Regions from separate parts of the Kocuria flava genome, predicted to be linked through region 1. Evidence: predicted binding sites of a transcription regulator. Region 1 holds the regulator's gene; the other holds the start of a gene.
What was found. The regulator HspR, encoded in region 1, represses chaperone genes until heat shock. The targets are predictions, from matches to a motif close to AAGTTGAGTCNNNNNGACTCAACTT.
Positions count from the first base shown of each region.

Region 2: a site for HspR is predicted at 5,037-5,061, ahead of AS188_RS06875 (Hsp20/alpha crystallin family protein). Genes of this name have one in related genera too.

Region 1 covers NZ_CP013254.1:3,451,532-3,458,959, reverse strand. The annotation lists gene AS188_RS15445 (BCCT family transporter) at 1-1,324, opposite strand, end outside; gene dnaK (molecular chaperone DnaK) at 1,633-3,495, shown strand; gene AS188_RS15435 (nucleotide exchange factor GrpE) at 3,498-4,190, shown strand; gene AS188_RS15430 (DnaJ C-terminal domain-containing protein) at 4,343-5,350, shown strand; gene AS188_RS15425 (heat shock protein transcriptional repressor HspR) at 5,353-5,784, shown strand; gene AS188_RS15420 (GNAT family N-acetyltransferase) at 5,831-6,361, opposite strand; gene trmB (tRNA (guanosine(46)-N7)-methyltransferase TrmB) at 6,358-7,146, opposite strand.
Region 2 covers NZ_CP013254.1:1,523,988-1,531,415, forward strand. The annotation lists gene purN (phosphoribosylglycinamide formyltransferase) at 1-335, shown strand, start outside; gene purH (bifunctional phosphoribosylaminoimidazolecarboxamide formyltransferase/IMP cyclohydrolase) at 429-2,039, shown strand; gene AS188_RS06870 (NADP-dependent isocitrate dehydrogenase) at 2,125-4,347, opposite strand; gene AS188_RS06875 (Hsp20/alpha crystallin family protein) at 4,491-4,994, opposite strand; gene AS188_RS06880 (Gfo/Idh/MocA family protein) at 5,168-6,394, opposite strand; gene AS188_RS06885 (TetR/AcrR family transcriptional regulator) at 6,515-7,117, shown strand; gene AS188_RS06890 (gamma carbonic anhydrase family protein) at 7,142-7,428, opposite strand, start outside.

The sequences.
Region 1 (7,428 bases):
TGCCGAACAGGGCCGCCTCCTGCCCGCCCGCGCCGAGGAGGTCGGTGCCGGTGCGCTGGACGTGCAGGGCGGTGCCGCCCATGACCACGAACCACAGCACGCACATCGAGGAGGGGACCACGAGCACGACGGTCACGAACTGGCGCAGGGTGCGCCCGCGGGAGATCTTCGCGATGAACATGCCCACGAACGGCGACCAGGACAGCCACCAGGCCCAGTAGAAGACCGTCCACGCGCCGGTGAAGTCGGCGGTCGCCGCGCCCCAGGCGCCCGTGTGCCCGGTCATCCGCAGGTAGTCCTGCAGGTAGGTGCCGAACACGGCGGGGACGAGGTCGAGGATCAGCACGGTCGGGCCGGCCACGAAGACGAACAGCGCCAGCACGAGGGCGAGCACGAGGTTGGTGTTGGACAGGTAGCGGATGCCCCGGGCCACGCCGGAGACCGCCGAGACCACGAAGGCGGCGGTGAGGACGGCGATGATGCCCACGAGCGCGGCGTTGCCGGTCGCGCTCCACCCGGTGACGATCTCGAGGCCGCGGGAGATCTGCAGCGCCCCGATGCCGAGCGAGGCGGCGGTGCCGAAGAGGGTCGCGAAGATCGCGAAGACGTCGATGAGCCGGCCGAGCCCGCCCTCGGCGCGCTTGCGGCCGAGCAGGGGGACGAAGATGCGGCTGATCAGCGGGGCGCGGCCGCGGCGGAAGGTGCCGTAGGCGATGGCGGCGCCCACCACGGCGTACATGGCCCAGGGGTTCAGGCCCCAGTGGAAGGCCGTCTGCACGAGGGCGCGCACGGTCATCTCCTCGGTGCCGGCCTCGGCGGCGAAGCCGGGGACGCCGGCGCCGAAGTGGCTCAGCGGCTCGGAGGCGCCGTAGAACATCAGGCCGATGCCCATGCCCGCGGCGAAGAGCATCGCCAGCCAGGAGAAGAAGGCGAACTCGGGCTGCTCGTCGTCGAGCCCGAGCGGGATCCGGCCGGTGCGGCCGAAGCCGACGACCAGCATGAAGATCACGGCGGCGGTCGACAGGAGCGTGAAGAACCAGCCGGTGTTGGTCGTGACCCAGGTCAGGGCGGTGGAGGAGACCGCGGTGAGGGACTCGGTGGAGAGCAGGCCCCACGCCACGAAACCGGCGATGAGGGCACCGGTGACGACCAGCACGACGCGGTCGGTGCCGTAGCGCAGGTTGCGGTCCTCGACGGCGACCCCGGGCACCAGTGCCGGGTGGACGCCACCCGGGTAGCCGGAGCGGCGGCGGTGCTGGCGCTGCGCGGTCGCGCCGCGCTCGCCCTGTCCGGGCGGACTGGAGGGGGTGGGGGTCGTGCTCACGGGGGCTCCTCGGATCGGGGGTGTGCGGTGCTGGTTCGGCGTTCCTGCGGGTCGGGCCGGGCGGCGGGGCCCCGGCGTGCGGACACGGTGCTCCACCTTACCGAGGGGTCGGCCGGCAGTCAGGCCCGTGGGGGCGATCTCACAGGGGCGGGCGCTACCGTGCCCCACAGTTGAGCGGATGCGGCTCAACTTCACTTGACACTCGCGGCTCATGTGGCAGACTTGAGCCAGGACAACTCAAGACCAGAGACCTCCGGCGGGGCCCCCGCGGTCCGCCGGTCCCGCTCGACACGAAGGAGAACACGCGCATGTCCCGTGCAGTAGGAATCGACCTCGGCACCACCAACTCCTGCGTGGCGGTGCTCGAGGGCGGCGAGCCCACCGTCATCGCCAACGCCGAGGGCAACCGGACCACCCCGTCCGTCGTCGCCTTCTCCAAGGACGGCGAGACCCTGGTGGGCGACATCGCCAAGCGCCAGGCCGTGACCAACGTGGAGCGCACGATCGCCTCGGTCAAGCGCCACATGGGCACCGGTTGGACCAAGGAGATCGACGAGAAGAAGTACACCCCGCAGGAGATCTCCGCCCGCATCCTCATGAAGCTCAAGACGGACGCCGAGTCCTACCTGGGCGACAAGGTCACCGACGCCGTGATCACGGTCCCGGCGTACTTCAACGACGCCGAGCGCCAGGCCACCAAGGAGGCCGGCGAGATCGCGGGCATGAACGTGCTGCGCATCGTCAACGAGCCCACCGCCGCGGCGCTGGCCTACGGCCTGGAGAAGGGCAAGGAGGACGAGCTCATCCTGGTCTTCGACCTCGGTGGCGGCACCTTCGACGTCTCCCTGCTCGAGGTCGGCAAGGACGAGGACGACTTCTCCACCATCCAGGTCCGCGCGACCGCCGGCGACAACCGCCTCGGCGGCGACGACTGGGACCAGCGGATCGTCGACTGGCTGCTGCAGCAGGTGAAGTCCAAGACCGGTGCGGACCTGTCCAAGGACAAGATCGCCCTGCAGCGCCTGAAGGAGACCGCCGAGCAGGCCAAGAAGGAGCTGTCCTCCGCGACCAGCACCAACATCTCCCTGCAGTACCTCTCCGTGACCGCCGAGGGCCCCGTGCACCTCGACGAGCGCCTCACCCGCGCGAAGTTCGAGGAGCTCACCCGCGACCTGCTCGAGCGCACCGAGAAGCCGTTCAAGGACGTCATCGCCGAGGCCGGGATCTCCGTGTCCGACATCGACCACGTGGTCCTCGTCGGCGGCTCGACCCGCATGCCCGCCGTCGCCGAGACCGTCCAGCGCCTGGCCGGCAAGGAGCCGAACAAGGGCGTGAACCCGGACGAGGTCGTGGCCGTCGGCGCCGCGATCCAGGCCGGCGTGCTCAAGGGCGACCGCAAGGACGTCCTGCTGATCGACGTCACGCCGCTGTCGCTGGGCATCGAGACCAAGGGCGGGGTGATGACCAAGCTCATCGAGCGCAACACGGCCATCCCCACCAAGCGGTCCGAGACCTTCACCACGGCGGAGGACAACCAGCCGTCCGTGTCCATCCAGGTCTTCCAGGGCGAGCGCCAGTTCACCCGGGACAACAAGAACCTGGGCACGTTCGAGCTGACCGGCATCGCCCCGGCCCCGCGCGGCATGCCGCAGATCGAGGTGACCTTCGACATCGACGCCAACGGCATCGTGCACGTCTCCGCCAAGGACAAGGGCACCGGCAAGGAGCAGTCGATGACCATCACCGGCGGCACCTCGCTGTCGAAGGAGGACATCGACCGCATGGTCAAGGACGCCGAGGCCAACGCCGAGGCGGACCGGGTGCGCCGCGAGGCCGCCGACCTGCGCAACAACGCCGAGCAGAGCGCCTACTCCATCGAGAAGCTGCTCAAGGACAACGACGACAAGCTGCCCGAGGACGTCAGGTCCGAGGTGCAGGGCGACGTCGACGCCCTGAAGCAGGCGCTCGAGGGCCAGGACGACGACGCCGTCAAGAGCGCCTACGAGAAGCTCCAGCAGTCCCAGACGAAGCTGGGCGAGGCGCTCTACGCCCAGGCGGGTGCCGAGGGCGCGGAGGGCGCCCCGGGCGCCGCCGGGGAGTCCGGCGCGGCGACCGGTGACGAGGACATCGTCGACGCCGAGGTCGTCGACGACGAGAACGAGAAGAAGTGAGCATGGCCGACCCCACCCCTGATCCCGACCGGAACCCGGCGGAGCAGCCCGGCGACGCGGGCGGCCCCGAGCAGGAGGCGGCCCGCCCGGCCGCCGACGGGGCCGCCGGCGGGACCGAGCCCGGCACGGCGCAGGAGCCCGGCGCCGGCACCGACCCGCAGGACGGTGCCGGCCCGGAGGGCCTGACCGTCGACGACATCCTGGGCACCCCCCAGTCCACCGACGCAGGCTCGGCGGACACCGGGGAGCCCGGGGCCGGGCAGGCCCCGTCCGAGGCGGAGGCGCTGGCCGCGGAGCGGCTCGAGGAGCTGCGCCGGCTGCAGGCCGAGTTCGTGAACTTCAAGCACCGCACGGCGCGGGAGAAGGAGCAGCTGCGCACCTACGTGACCGGCGACCTGCTCCAGGCGCTGCTGCCGGTGTTCGACGACATCGACGCGGCCCGCGGGGCCGGGGACCTCACCGAGGGCCCGTTCGCGTCCATCGCGAACAAGCTCGAGGAGATCCTGGTGCGCCAGGGCCTGTCCCGCATCGGCGCGGTCGGGGAGACGTTCGACCCCGCCGTCCACGAGGCCGTGCTGCAGCAGCCCACGAGCGAGGTCGAGCCCGACCAGATCGCGATGGTGCTGCGCTCCGGCTTCCGCATCGGTGAGCGCGTCGTGCGGCCCGCCCAGGTCGCCGTCGCGGTCGCCGAGTGAGGCCGCCCGCGGCCTGACACGGGGGACGGCGAGGGGAGGTCCGTCCGACGGGCCTCCCCTCGCCGTCCCCGCGCACCCCGTCCCCGGGGCACACCCCGTTTGCCCGCACGGGCCGCCCCGGACCCCGACCGGCCCCGCAGAGAGGAGGCGTCATGGCCAGCCAGGACTGGATCGACAAGGACTTCTACAGCATTCTCGGCGTCTCCAAGGACGCGTCCGAGGCCGACGTCAAGAAGGCCTACCGCAAGCTCGCCCGCCAGTACCACCCGGACCAGAACCCGGGGGACGCGGCCGCCGAGCAGCGGTTCAAGGACATCACCGAGGCCCACTCCGTGCTCTCGGACCCGGAGGAGCGCAAGCAGTACGACGCCATCCGCGCGATGGGCTCCGGCGCCCGCTTCACGGCGGGCGGGCCCGGCGGCGCGGGCGGATCGGCGAACTTCGAGGACATCTTCGGCGACATCTTCGGCGGTGGCGGCGGTCGCCGGCGCACGACGTTCACCACCGGCGGGCCCGGCGGCGGTTTCGGCGGCGGGGGCGGGTTCGAGGACCTGTTCACGCAGTTCGGCGGCGCGGGCGGCGGCTACGGCGGCTACCAGGCCCCGCCGGCGCGCGGCGAGGACATCCGCACGGAGACCACCATCCCGTTCCGCTCGGCCGTGCAGGGCACGACCGTGCGTCTGCGCCGCGGCAACGGCCAGGAGACCACGGTGCGCGTGCCCAAGGGGGTGCGCGACGGGCAGAAGCTCAAGCTCGCCGGCAAGGGCCACTCGGGCCCCGGCGGGGCGGGGGACCTGTACGTGACCGTCCACGTGCGCCCGCACCCGTTCTTCACCCGGGTGGAGGGCACGGACGACGTCGAGGTCACGGTGCCGATCACGTTCCCCGAGGCCGCCCTGGGCGCCACGGTCGAGGTGCCGACCCTCGACGGGGCCACCGTGCGGCTGAAGGTCCCGGCGGGCACGTCCTCGGGGCGGCGCTTCCGCGTGAAGGGCCGCGGCATCGAGACCTCCCGCGGGACCGGCAACCTCATCGTGACCGTGGAGGTGCACGTCCCGGCCGACCTGGACGAGTCGGCGCAGGCGGCCGTGCGCGCCTACGCCGAGGCCACCGCCGGCCAGGACCCGCGCGCCTCCCTGAGGGAGAAGGCGAGGCTCTGACGATGGCCCTCGACGCCGACCAGCCCCTGTTCGTGATCTCCGTGGCGGCGGAGATCGCCGAGATGCACCCGCAGACGCTGCGCCAGTACGACCGGCTCGGCCTGGTCAAGCCCTCGCGGGCCCCGGGCCGGGCCCGGCGCTACTCGCAGCGGGACATCGAGAAGCTCCAGCAGATCCAGGTGCTCTCCCAGCAGGGCGTCTCCCTCGAGGGCATCCGCCGGATCCTCCAGCTCGAGAACCAGGTCGCGGCGCTGCAGGCGCGGATCGCGGAGCTCAGCGGCGAGCTCGAGGAGGCCCGCGAGCGCGCCGAGGAGTCCACCCGCATCTTCGCCGCGGGCGCCGGCGGCGACGTCGTGCGGATGGCCCGCGGCTCCCGGCCCCGGCGGCGGCAGGTCTCCCAGGCCGTGGTGCTCTACCGGCCCCCGTTCCGCTAGGAGGGCTGAACGGGGGTGCCGGCGGCGGGCCCGGCCCCGCCGGGGCTCAGCCCAGGCGCTTCTCGAAGGCCACGTCGTGGACGCCGCCGGGGTAGACCCTCGCCACGCCGGGCAGGCGCTCGTAGCCGGCGGCGAGGTACAGGGCCTCGGCCTCCGGCTGGCGGTTGCCGGTGGTCAGGCGGATCCGCCGGTACCCTGCGGCGGCGGCGCGCTGCTCCAGCTCGGCGAGCACCCGCCGGGACAGGCCCCGGCGGCGGTGCGAGGGGGCCGTCCACACGCGCTTGAGCTCGGCGGTGGCGTCGTCGTGGCGCCGGAACGCGCCGCCCGCCACCGTGCACCCGTCCGCCACGAGCAGCACGATCCCGCCGGAGGGCGCGGTGAAGTCCGCGACCGGGTGCTCCGCCATCTCGTCCGCGCCGATCGCGGGGCCGTAGCGCTCGGCGTACTCCCGGTGCAGGCCCTGCAGCAGCGGTGCGAGCAGCGGGTCCCCGGGGACCACCGCGACGACGCCGTACCGGCCGGCGCGGTCGTCCCGGTCGCGGTCGCCCGCACCGGGCGTGCCCGGGGTCGCGCTCACGGCAGCCGGCGGTAGGTGAGGTCGCGCGGGGTGCGGCCGGCCTCCTGCGCCTTGCGCTCGAAGCTCGTCAGGACGCGCCCCTCCCAGCGCGGGGCCCAGCCCGTGCCGGGGTGCTCGTCGTCGGCGAGGGGGCCGGGGTGGACGTTCTCGAACCCGGGGGCGGCGTCCAGCACCTCGCGCATCGCGAGGGCGTACTCCTGCCAGTCGGTGGCCAGCCGCCACAGCCCGCCCGGGCGCAGGACGCGGGCGGCGAGCTCGGCGAACCCGGGGGAGACCAGCCGGCGCTTGTGGTGGCGCTTCTTGTGCCAGGGGTCCGGGAAGAACACCCACAGCTCGTCCACCGAGGCGGGGGCGAGCATGTGCTCGAGCACCTCGGGGGCGTTGGCCTGGACCACGCGGACGTTGTCGACGCCGGCCTGCCCCGCCTTCAGCAGCAGGTCGGCGATGCCGGGCTTGTACACCTCGACCGCCAGGTAGTCCTGCTCCGGGTGCGCGGCGGCCGCCGCGACGACGGCCTCCCCGAGCCCGGAGCCGACCTCCACGACCAGCGGGGCCTCGCGGCCGAAGGCGGCCACGGCGTCGAAGTCGTGGTCGGGGTGCACGGAGGTGTCGGCGTGGGTGCGCGGGACCTCGAGGACGCGGGTCGGCGCCCACTCGTCCCACGCCTTCTGCCGGCGGGCCGTCAGGCGGTCGCCGCGCCGCACGAACGAGTACGGGCGCCGGTGGAACGCCTCGGGCGCGCCGGGGTCCTGCGGGGGCTCTGCGGGGGAGGTCTGCTCGCTCATCGCCACCATCCTAGGCGGCGCGCCGCCGGCTCCCCGACCGGACCGGGAGCGGCGGCGCCCGCGGGACCGAGGAGCGGGCGGTGGCGGCGGGGCCTGTGCGGGCGGACCGGCGCGAGCGGTGCCGGCGGCGGGCCCGCACCGGGAGCGGCAGCGCCACCAGTGCCGTGTTCGAGGTCGTGGCGGCGGGGCCCGCGCGGGCCCCGCCGCCACGACCTCGAACACGGCACTGGTGGCGCTGCCGCTCCCGGTGCGGGCCCGCCGCCGGCACCGCTCGCGCCGGTC
Region 2 (7,428 bases), 1.6 Mb from region 1:
GGGTGCTGTTCGCCGGGTTCATGCGCATCGTCGACGCCGGGTTCGTCGCCGCCTTCGAGGGCCGCATCGTCAACACCCATCCCTCCCTGCTGCCCTCCTTCCCGGGCGCCCACGCCGTGCGCGACGCCCTGGCCCACGGGGTGCGGATCACGGGCGTGACCGTGCACGAGGTCGTGGCCGACGTCGACGCCGGCCCGATCCTCGCCCAGGCCGCGGTGCCGGTCGAGGACGGCGACGACGAGCGGACCCTGCACGAGCGGATCAAGACCGCCGAGCGGGAGCTGCTCGTGGCGACCCTCGGCGCCCTGGCCCGCGCCCCGCACCCCGCCCGCTGACCGGGCCGGCCCGGCGGCGGGTCCTGCGGGGTCCGTAGACTGGTGGGCGGCGCGCCGCGCCGACACCCGCCGACCCCGACGCTTGGAGTTCCCGTGAGCCTTCCCCAGCCCGACCGCGTGCCCATCCGACGAGCCCTGGTGTCCGTCTACGACAAGACGGGCCTGGAGGACCTCGCCCGCGGGCTGCACGAGGCCGGCGTGGCTCTCGTCTCCACCGGCTCCACGGCCGAGCGGATCGCCGCCGCGGGAATTCCCGTCACCCAGGTCGCCGAGGTGACCGGGTTCCAGGAGTGCCTCGAGGGCCGGGTGAAGACCCTGCACCCGCGCGTGCACGCCGGCATCCTGGCCGACCGGCGCAAGCCCGAGCACATGGAGCAGCTCGCGCAGCTGGAGATCGAGCCCTTCGACCTCGTCGTCGTCAACCTCTACCCGTTCACGCGGACCGTGCGCTCCGGGGCCGGTCAGGACGACGTGGTGGAGCAGATCGACATCGGCGGGCCCTCCATGGTCCGCGCCGCGGCCAAGAACCACGCGGCCGTCTCCGTGGTCGTCGACCCGGCCGGCTACGACCGGGTCGTCGAGGCCGCCCGCGCCGGCGGGTTCGACCTCGCCGCCCGCCGCCGGCTGGCCGCCGCCGCCTTCGCCCACACCGCCGCCTACGACACCGCCGTGGCCACCTGGACCATGCAGCAGTTCGCCGGCGACGAGGAGGCGAACGCCTTCCCGCCCTACGCCGGGCTCGCCCTCCAGCGCGCGGCGACCCTGCGCTACGGCGAGAACCCCCACCAGCGGGCGGCCCTGTACGTCGACGAGGCCGCCGCCCCGGGCATCGCCCAGGCCGACCAGCTGCACGGCAAGGAGATGTCCTACAACAACTACGTGGACGCCGACGCCGCGCTGCGCGCCGCCTACGACTTCGACGAGCCCGCCGTGGCGGTCGTCAAGCACAACAACCCCTGCGGCGTCGCGGTCGCCGGGCCGGGGGCTGCGGACCCGGTCGCCGAGGCCCACCGCAAGGCCCACGCCTGCGACCCGCTCTCGGCCTACGGCGGGGTGATCGCGGCCAACCGGCCCGTGACCCGGGCCATGGCCGAGACCGTCAAGGACATCTTCACCGAGGTCGTCGTGGCCCCCGGCTTCGAGCCCGAGGCCCTCGAGCTGCTGCAGGAGAAGAAGAACATCCGCCTGCTGCAGCTGCCGGAGGACTTCGGCCGCGACGCGCTGGAGTACCGCCAGGTCTCCGGCGGGGCCCTGCTGCAGCTGCCGGACCGGCTCGACGCCGAGGGCGACGACCCCGCCCACTGGACCCTCGCCGCGGGCGAGGCCGCCGACGAGCGCACCCTCGCCGACCTCGCCTTCGCGTGGCGGGCCCTGCGGGCCGTGAAGTCCAACGCGATCCTGCTCGCCGACGACGGCGCCTCCGTGGGCATCGGCATGGGCCAGGTCAACCGGGTCGACTCCTGCCGGCTGTCCGTCGAGCGCGCCAACACCCTCGGCGCGGACGGCGCGGAGCGGGCCCGCGGCGCGGTGGCCGCCTCGGACGCGTTCTTCCCCTTCGCCGACGGCCTGCAGGTGCTGCTCGACGCCGGGGTGCGCGCCGTGGTCCAGCCCGGCGGGTCGGTGCGCGACGAGGAGGTCGTCGAGGCCGCCCGCGCCGCCGGGGTGACGATGTACTTCACCGGTGCCCGGCACTTCTTCCACTGACCGGGCCCGGGCGGCGCCCCGCCCGGAGACGGCCGAGGGCCCCTCCCGCACACGGCGGGAGGGGCCCTCGGCCCGTGTCCGGGGATCAGGCGCTGAGCGAGGCCAGCACCCGGTTGAAGGTCTCCGACGGGCGCATCACCGCGGTGGTCTTCGCGTCGTCGGGACGGTAGTACCCGCCGATGTCGGCCGGGCGGCCCTGCACGGCGAGCAGCTCCTCGTTAATCGCCTGCTCGTTCTCGGCCAGCTCCTGCGCGACGGCCGCGAACGCCCGGGCCAGCTCGGCGTCGGCGTCCTGCCGGGCGAGCTCCTGGGCCCAGTACAGGGCCAGGTAGAAGTGGCTGCCCCGGTTGTCGATCTCCCCGGCCTTGCGGCTGGGGGACTTGTTCTCCTCGAGGAAGGTCCCGGTCGCGCGGTCCAGGGTGTCGGCCAGGACCTGGGCGCGGGCGTTGTCGTAGCGGGTGGCCAGGTGGTCGAAGCTCGCCGCCAGGGCGAGGAACTCGCCGAGGCTGTCCCAGCGCAGGTGGTTCTCCTCCACCAGCTGCTGGACGTGCTTCGGGGCCGACCCGCCGGCGCCCGTCTCGAACAGGCCGCCGCCGTTGATCAGCGGCACCACGGAGAGCATCTTCGCGGAGGTGCCCAGCTCGAGGATCGGGAACAGGTCGGTGAGGTAGTCGCGCAGCACGTTGCCGGTGACGGAGATGGTGTCCTCGCCGCGGCGGATCCGCTCGAGCGAGAAGGCGGTGGCCTCCTCGGGGGACATGATCTCCAGCTGCAGGCCCTCGGTGTCGTGCTCGCCCAGGTACTGCTCGACCTTGGCGATCAGGTTGGCGTCGTGGGCGCGGCCGCGGTCCAGCCAGAACACCGCGGGGGAGCCGGTGGCGCGGGCGCGGGTGACGGCCAGCTTGACCCAGTCGCGCACGGCGACGTCCTTGGTCTGGCAGGCCCGCCAGATGTCGCCGGCGGCGACCTCGTGCTCCATGAGCACGGTCCCGGAGCCGTCCACGACCTGCACGCGGCCGGCGGCGGGGATCTCGAAGGTCTTGTCGTGGGAGCCGTACTCCTCGGCCTTCATGGCCATGAGCCCGACGTTGGGCACGGAGCCCATGGTGCGCGGGTCGAAGGCGCCGTTCCTGCGGCAGTCGTCGATGACGACCTGGTAGACCCCGGCGTAGGAGCTGTCCGGGAGCACCGCGAGGGTGTCGGCCTCCTCGCCGTCCGGGCCCCACATGTGCCCGGAGGTGCGGATCATCGCGGGCATCGAGGCGTCGACGATGACGTCGGAGGGCACGTGCAGGTTCGTGATGCCCTTGTCCGAGTTGACCATCGCGAGCTTCGGGCCCTCGGCGAGCCCCTTGTCGACGGCGGCCCGCACCTCGTCCCGCACGCCGGCGGGGAGGTCGTCGAGGCCGTTGAGGATCGCGGCGAGGCCGTTGTCCGGGCTCAGCCCGGCCTCGCGCAGCGCCTCGCCGTGCGCGGCGAAGAGCTCGGGGAAGAACGCCTCGATCACGTGGCCGAAGATGATCGGGTCGGAGACCTTCATCATGGTGGCCTTCAGGTGCACCGAGAACAGCACGTCCTCGCGCTTGGCGCGCTCGACCTGCTCGGCCAGGAACGCGTCCAGGGCGGCGGCGCGCATCACGGTGGAGTCCACGACCTCGCCGGCGAGCACCGGCACGGACTCCTTGAGGACGGTGGTCGAGCCGTCCTCGGCGACCAGGCGGATGCTCAGGGCGCCGTCCTCGGCGACGACGACGGACTGCTCGTTGGCGCGGAAGTCGTCGGCGCCCATGGTCGCGACGTTGGTGCGCGAGTCGGCGGACCACTCGCCCATGCGGTGCGGGTTCTTCCGGGCGTAGTTCTTCACCGAGGCGGGGGCGCGGCGGTCGGAGTTGCCCTCGCGCAGCACCGGGTTGACGGCCGAGCCCTTGATCTTGTCGTACCGGGCCCGGACCTCCTTCTCCTCGTCGGTCCCCGGCTCGTCCGGGTAGTCCGGCAGGTCGAAGCCCTGGCCCTGGAGCTCCTTGACGGCGGCCTTGAGCTGCGGCACGGAGGCCGAGATGTTCGGCAGCTTGATGATGTTGGCCTCGGGGGTCTTGGCCAGCTCGCCCAGCTCGGCGAGGGCGTCGGCCATCCGCTGGTCCTCCGGCAGGCGGTCGGAGAAGGCCGCGACGATGCGGCCGGCCAGCGAGATGTCGCGGGTCTCCACCTCGACGCCGGCGGTGGAGGCGAAGGCCTCGACGACCGGCTTGAAGGAGTAGGTGGCGAGCAGCGGCGCCTCGTCGGTGCGGGTGTAGATGATCTTTGCCATGTGCGGGCTTCTCTCCCATGAACGTGGTCGGATCGGGACGGTGGTTCCTGGGCTCAATCTACCCGAGGCGCCGCGGGCCCCCGGAACGGGAACGGGGAGAGGGCCGGTCCGGACCGGCCGTGCGCGGGTGCGGTCGCCGGTGCTCAGCCCTCGGTGGACTGGGTCGAGGTCTCGCCGTTGACGAGCTCGCCCTCGCCGATCACGCGGTCCCCGCCCGAGCCGGTCCCGCCGCCCAGGGACTGCCGGTCGTCGCCGCCGGAGACGACCTGGATCTTGCGCGGCTTGGCCTGGGCCGAGACGGGGATGGTCACCGTGAGCACGCCGTTGTCGTAGCTCGCGGCGATGCCGTCGATGTCGATGCCCTGGCCCAGGTTGAGCTGGCGCACGAACGAGGAGCTCTGCCGCTCGCGGGTGATCCACTGCACGTCCTTGACCTCGGGCAGCTTGCGCTCGGCCCGGATCGTGAGCAGCTGGCCGTCGACGTCCACGTCGACGCTCTCCGGGTCGATGCCCGGCAGGTCCGCCCGCAGGATGTACTCGTCGCCGTCCCGGTACAGGTCCATCGGCATCTCCCGCAGGCCCGGGCGGGCGAAGAAGGAGTTCGCCAGACGGTCGAAGTCGTTGAACGGGGAGAACATGGTGGCCATGTCAATCATCTCCTCAACCAAATGAGCAATGGTCCAGACACTTAGTTGAGTCCGATCAACTCAACTGTGATCAGGATAGCCCTCGCCGGCCGGGCGGGCAACGGGTCCCGGGCCGGATCGCCCACGGCGAACCGTCCACCGCCCGGGAGCGCCCCCGTGCCGCTGCGGGCCCCTCAGCGGCCGGCGGGCAGGGCGTCGTCGTGCGGGTAGACGAGCCCGATCCGCTCCCGCACGCGGTCGAAGAACTCCGCGGTCGCCAGGGAGTCGACCCACGGCAGCACCGGGGACTCGGTCAGTCCGGCCTGCACGCAGCGGGTCGCCTCGCGCATCTCGTAGACGTAGCCGGCGCCGGCGACGGCCACGCGCTCGACGACGGGGGGCGCGCCCCGGCGCAGCCCCTCCGCCGGCTGCACCACGAGGGCCGTGGGGCAGTTGATCCGCCCGTCCACGCGCAGCCACCCCTCGGTGCCCGAGACCACCACCTGGTGGGGGACCGCCGCCGAGAGCGTGCCGCTGACGTGCCCGCGGGCGCCGCCGAACTCGAGGGCCAGGGCGGTGTCCACGTCCACGGCGGTCGGGCCGAGCTCGGCCCGGGCGGTCCACGAGCGCGGTGCGCCCAGCAGGGCGGCGGTCCAGGTCAGCGGGTAGACGAGCATGTCCAGCAGCACGCCGCCCCCGTCGGCCCGGCAGAACAGCCGGTGGTCCGGGTCGACCGGGCGGGACATGCCGATCGTGCCGTCCACGGCCCGCACCCGGCCCAGGTCCCCGTCGCGCACCCGGCGCAGCGCGGCCCGGAAGCCCGGGGTCGTCCGCGTCCAGACCGCCTCCATGAGCAGCACCCCGTGGGCGCGCGCGAGGCGGATCAGGTCGCGGACCTCCGCGGCGGTGATCGCCAGGGCCTTCTCGCACACGACGTGCTTGCCGGCGCGCAGCAGGACCGAGACGTCGCGGTGGTGGTGGCCGTGCGGGGTGGCCACGTAGACGACCTCGACGTCGGGGTCGCCCGCCAGCCGCTCCAGTCCCGTGGCCGCGGCGGTGTCCCCGTAGGCGCGCTCGATCCCGTGCCGGCGGGCGAAGTCCTCGGCCCGGGCCTGCACCCGCGAGCTCACGGCCACGACCCGGGCGTCGGGCAGGGCCGCGATGTCCGGGACGACCTTCTCGGCGATCGACGCGGTGCTCACCACGCCCCACCGGAGGGAGCGGCCCGTGGGGACCAGCGGCTCGTCCAGGTGCGCGGCCTCCAGGGCCGCGGCGGCGAACGGGGCGAGGGCCGGGGCGGCGGCGCAGGCAGGGGCGGCGGCCGAGGGGTCCGTGGCCGAGGGGTCGGGGGCGTGCCTGCCGGGGTCACTGCTCCCGGGGGCGGGGGTCGCTGGGGTGTGCGGGGCGGGGGAGTGCGGCATCGTCGCATTCTGCCACCCGGCGCCGTCCCCGCACCGCTGCCCGTCCCCGCCCGGGGCAGGAGGCGGGCCGAGCGGACGACCGTTCTGCCGCCCCGGCGGGCCTCGCCTAGACTGGCGGGCGTGGCGAGGGTGAGCGAGCAGTACCGGCAGCGGCGGCGCGCGCAGATCGTCGAGGCCGCGAGCGGGTGCTTCCTCGAGCACGGCTACGAGGGCGCCTCGATGCACCGGATCATCGCCGCGACGGGGCTGTCCGCCGGGGCCCTGTACAACCACTTCCCGTCCAAGCAGGAGCTCGTGCTCGCCGCCGCGGGCGCGGCCCTGGACCGCGTGCTCGCCGGGGACGGCGCGGACCCGGCCGGGGACGGCGCGGTCCCGGCCTTCGAGCCGGCGGAGTGGCTCGTGGCCCTGCTCGAGCGCCTGGCCGCGGATCCTGCCACGACCCGGCTGCTGCTGGTCACCTGGGGCGCGGCCGCGACCGACCCGGCCCTCGGCGCGCTCGCCGGGGAGCACCTGGGGCGGCTGCGGGCGCTCGTGGCCCGGCGCTACGGGCGGTGGGCCGTCGAGGAGCTGGGCCTGGACGAGGCCGCGGCGCAGGAGTGGACGGGGATGTTCGCCCAGGCGATCCTGTCGGTGCTCCAGGGCTGGGTGGTCCAGTCGTGCCTGCTGCCCGGCTTCGACCCCGAGGCCTACCGCGACTACGCCCGCACGCTCGCGGCCCCCTGATCCCGGCCGCGCCGGGTGCGCTCCTCAGGCCGGGCGGTGCTCGGCGGAGAGCCGCACGTAGGTGCGCGCGTTGGTGCGCACGCGCTCCTGCTCCTCCGCGGTCAGTTCCCGGCGCACCTTCGCGGGGACGCCGGCGACCAGGGAGCGGGGCGGGACCACGGTGCCCTCCAGCACCACCGCGCCGGCGGCCACGAGGGAGCCCTCGCCGACCACCGCGCCGTTGAGGACGGTCGCGTTCATCCCCACGAGCACGCCGTCGGCCACGGTGCACCCGTGGACCACGGCCCCGTGGCCGACGCTGACGCCGGCCC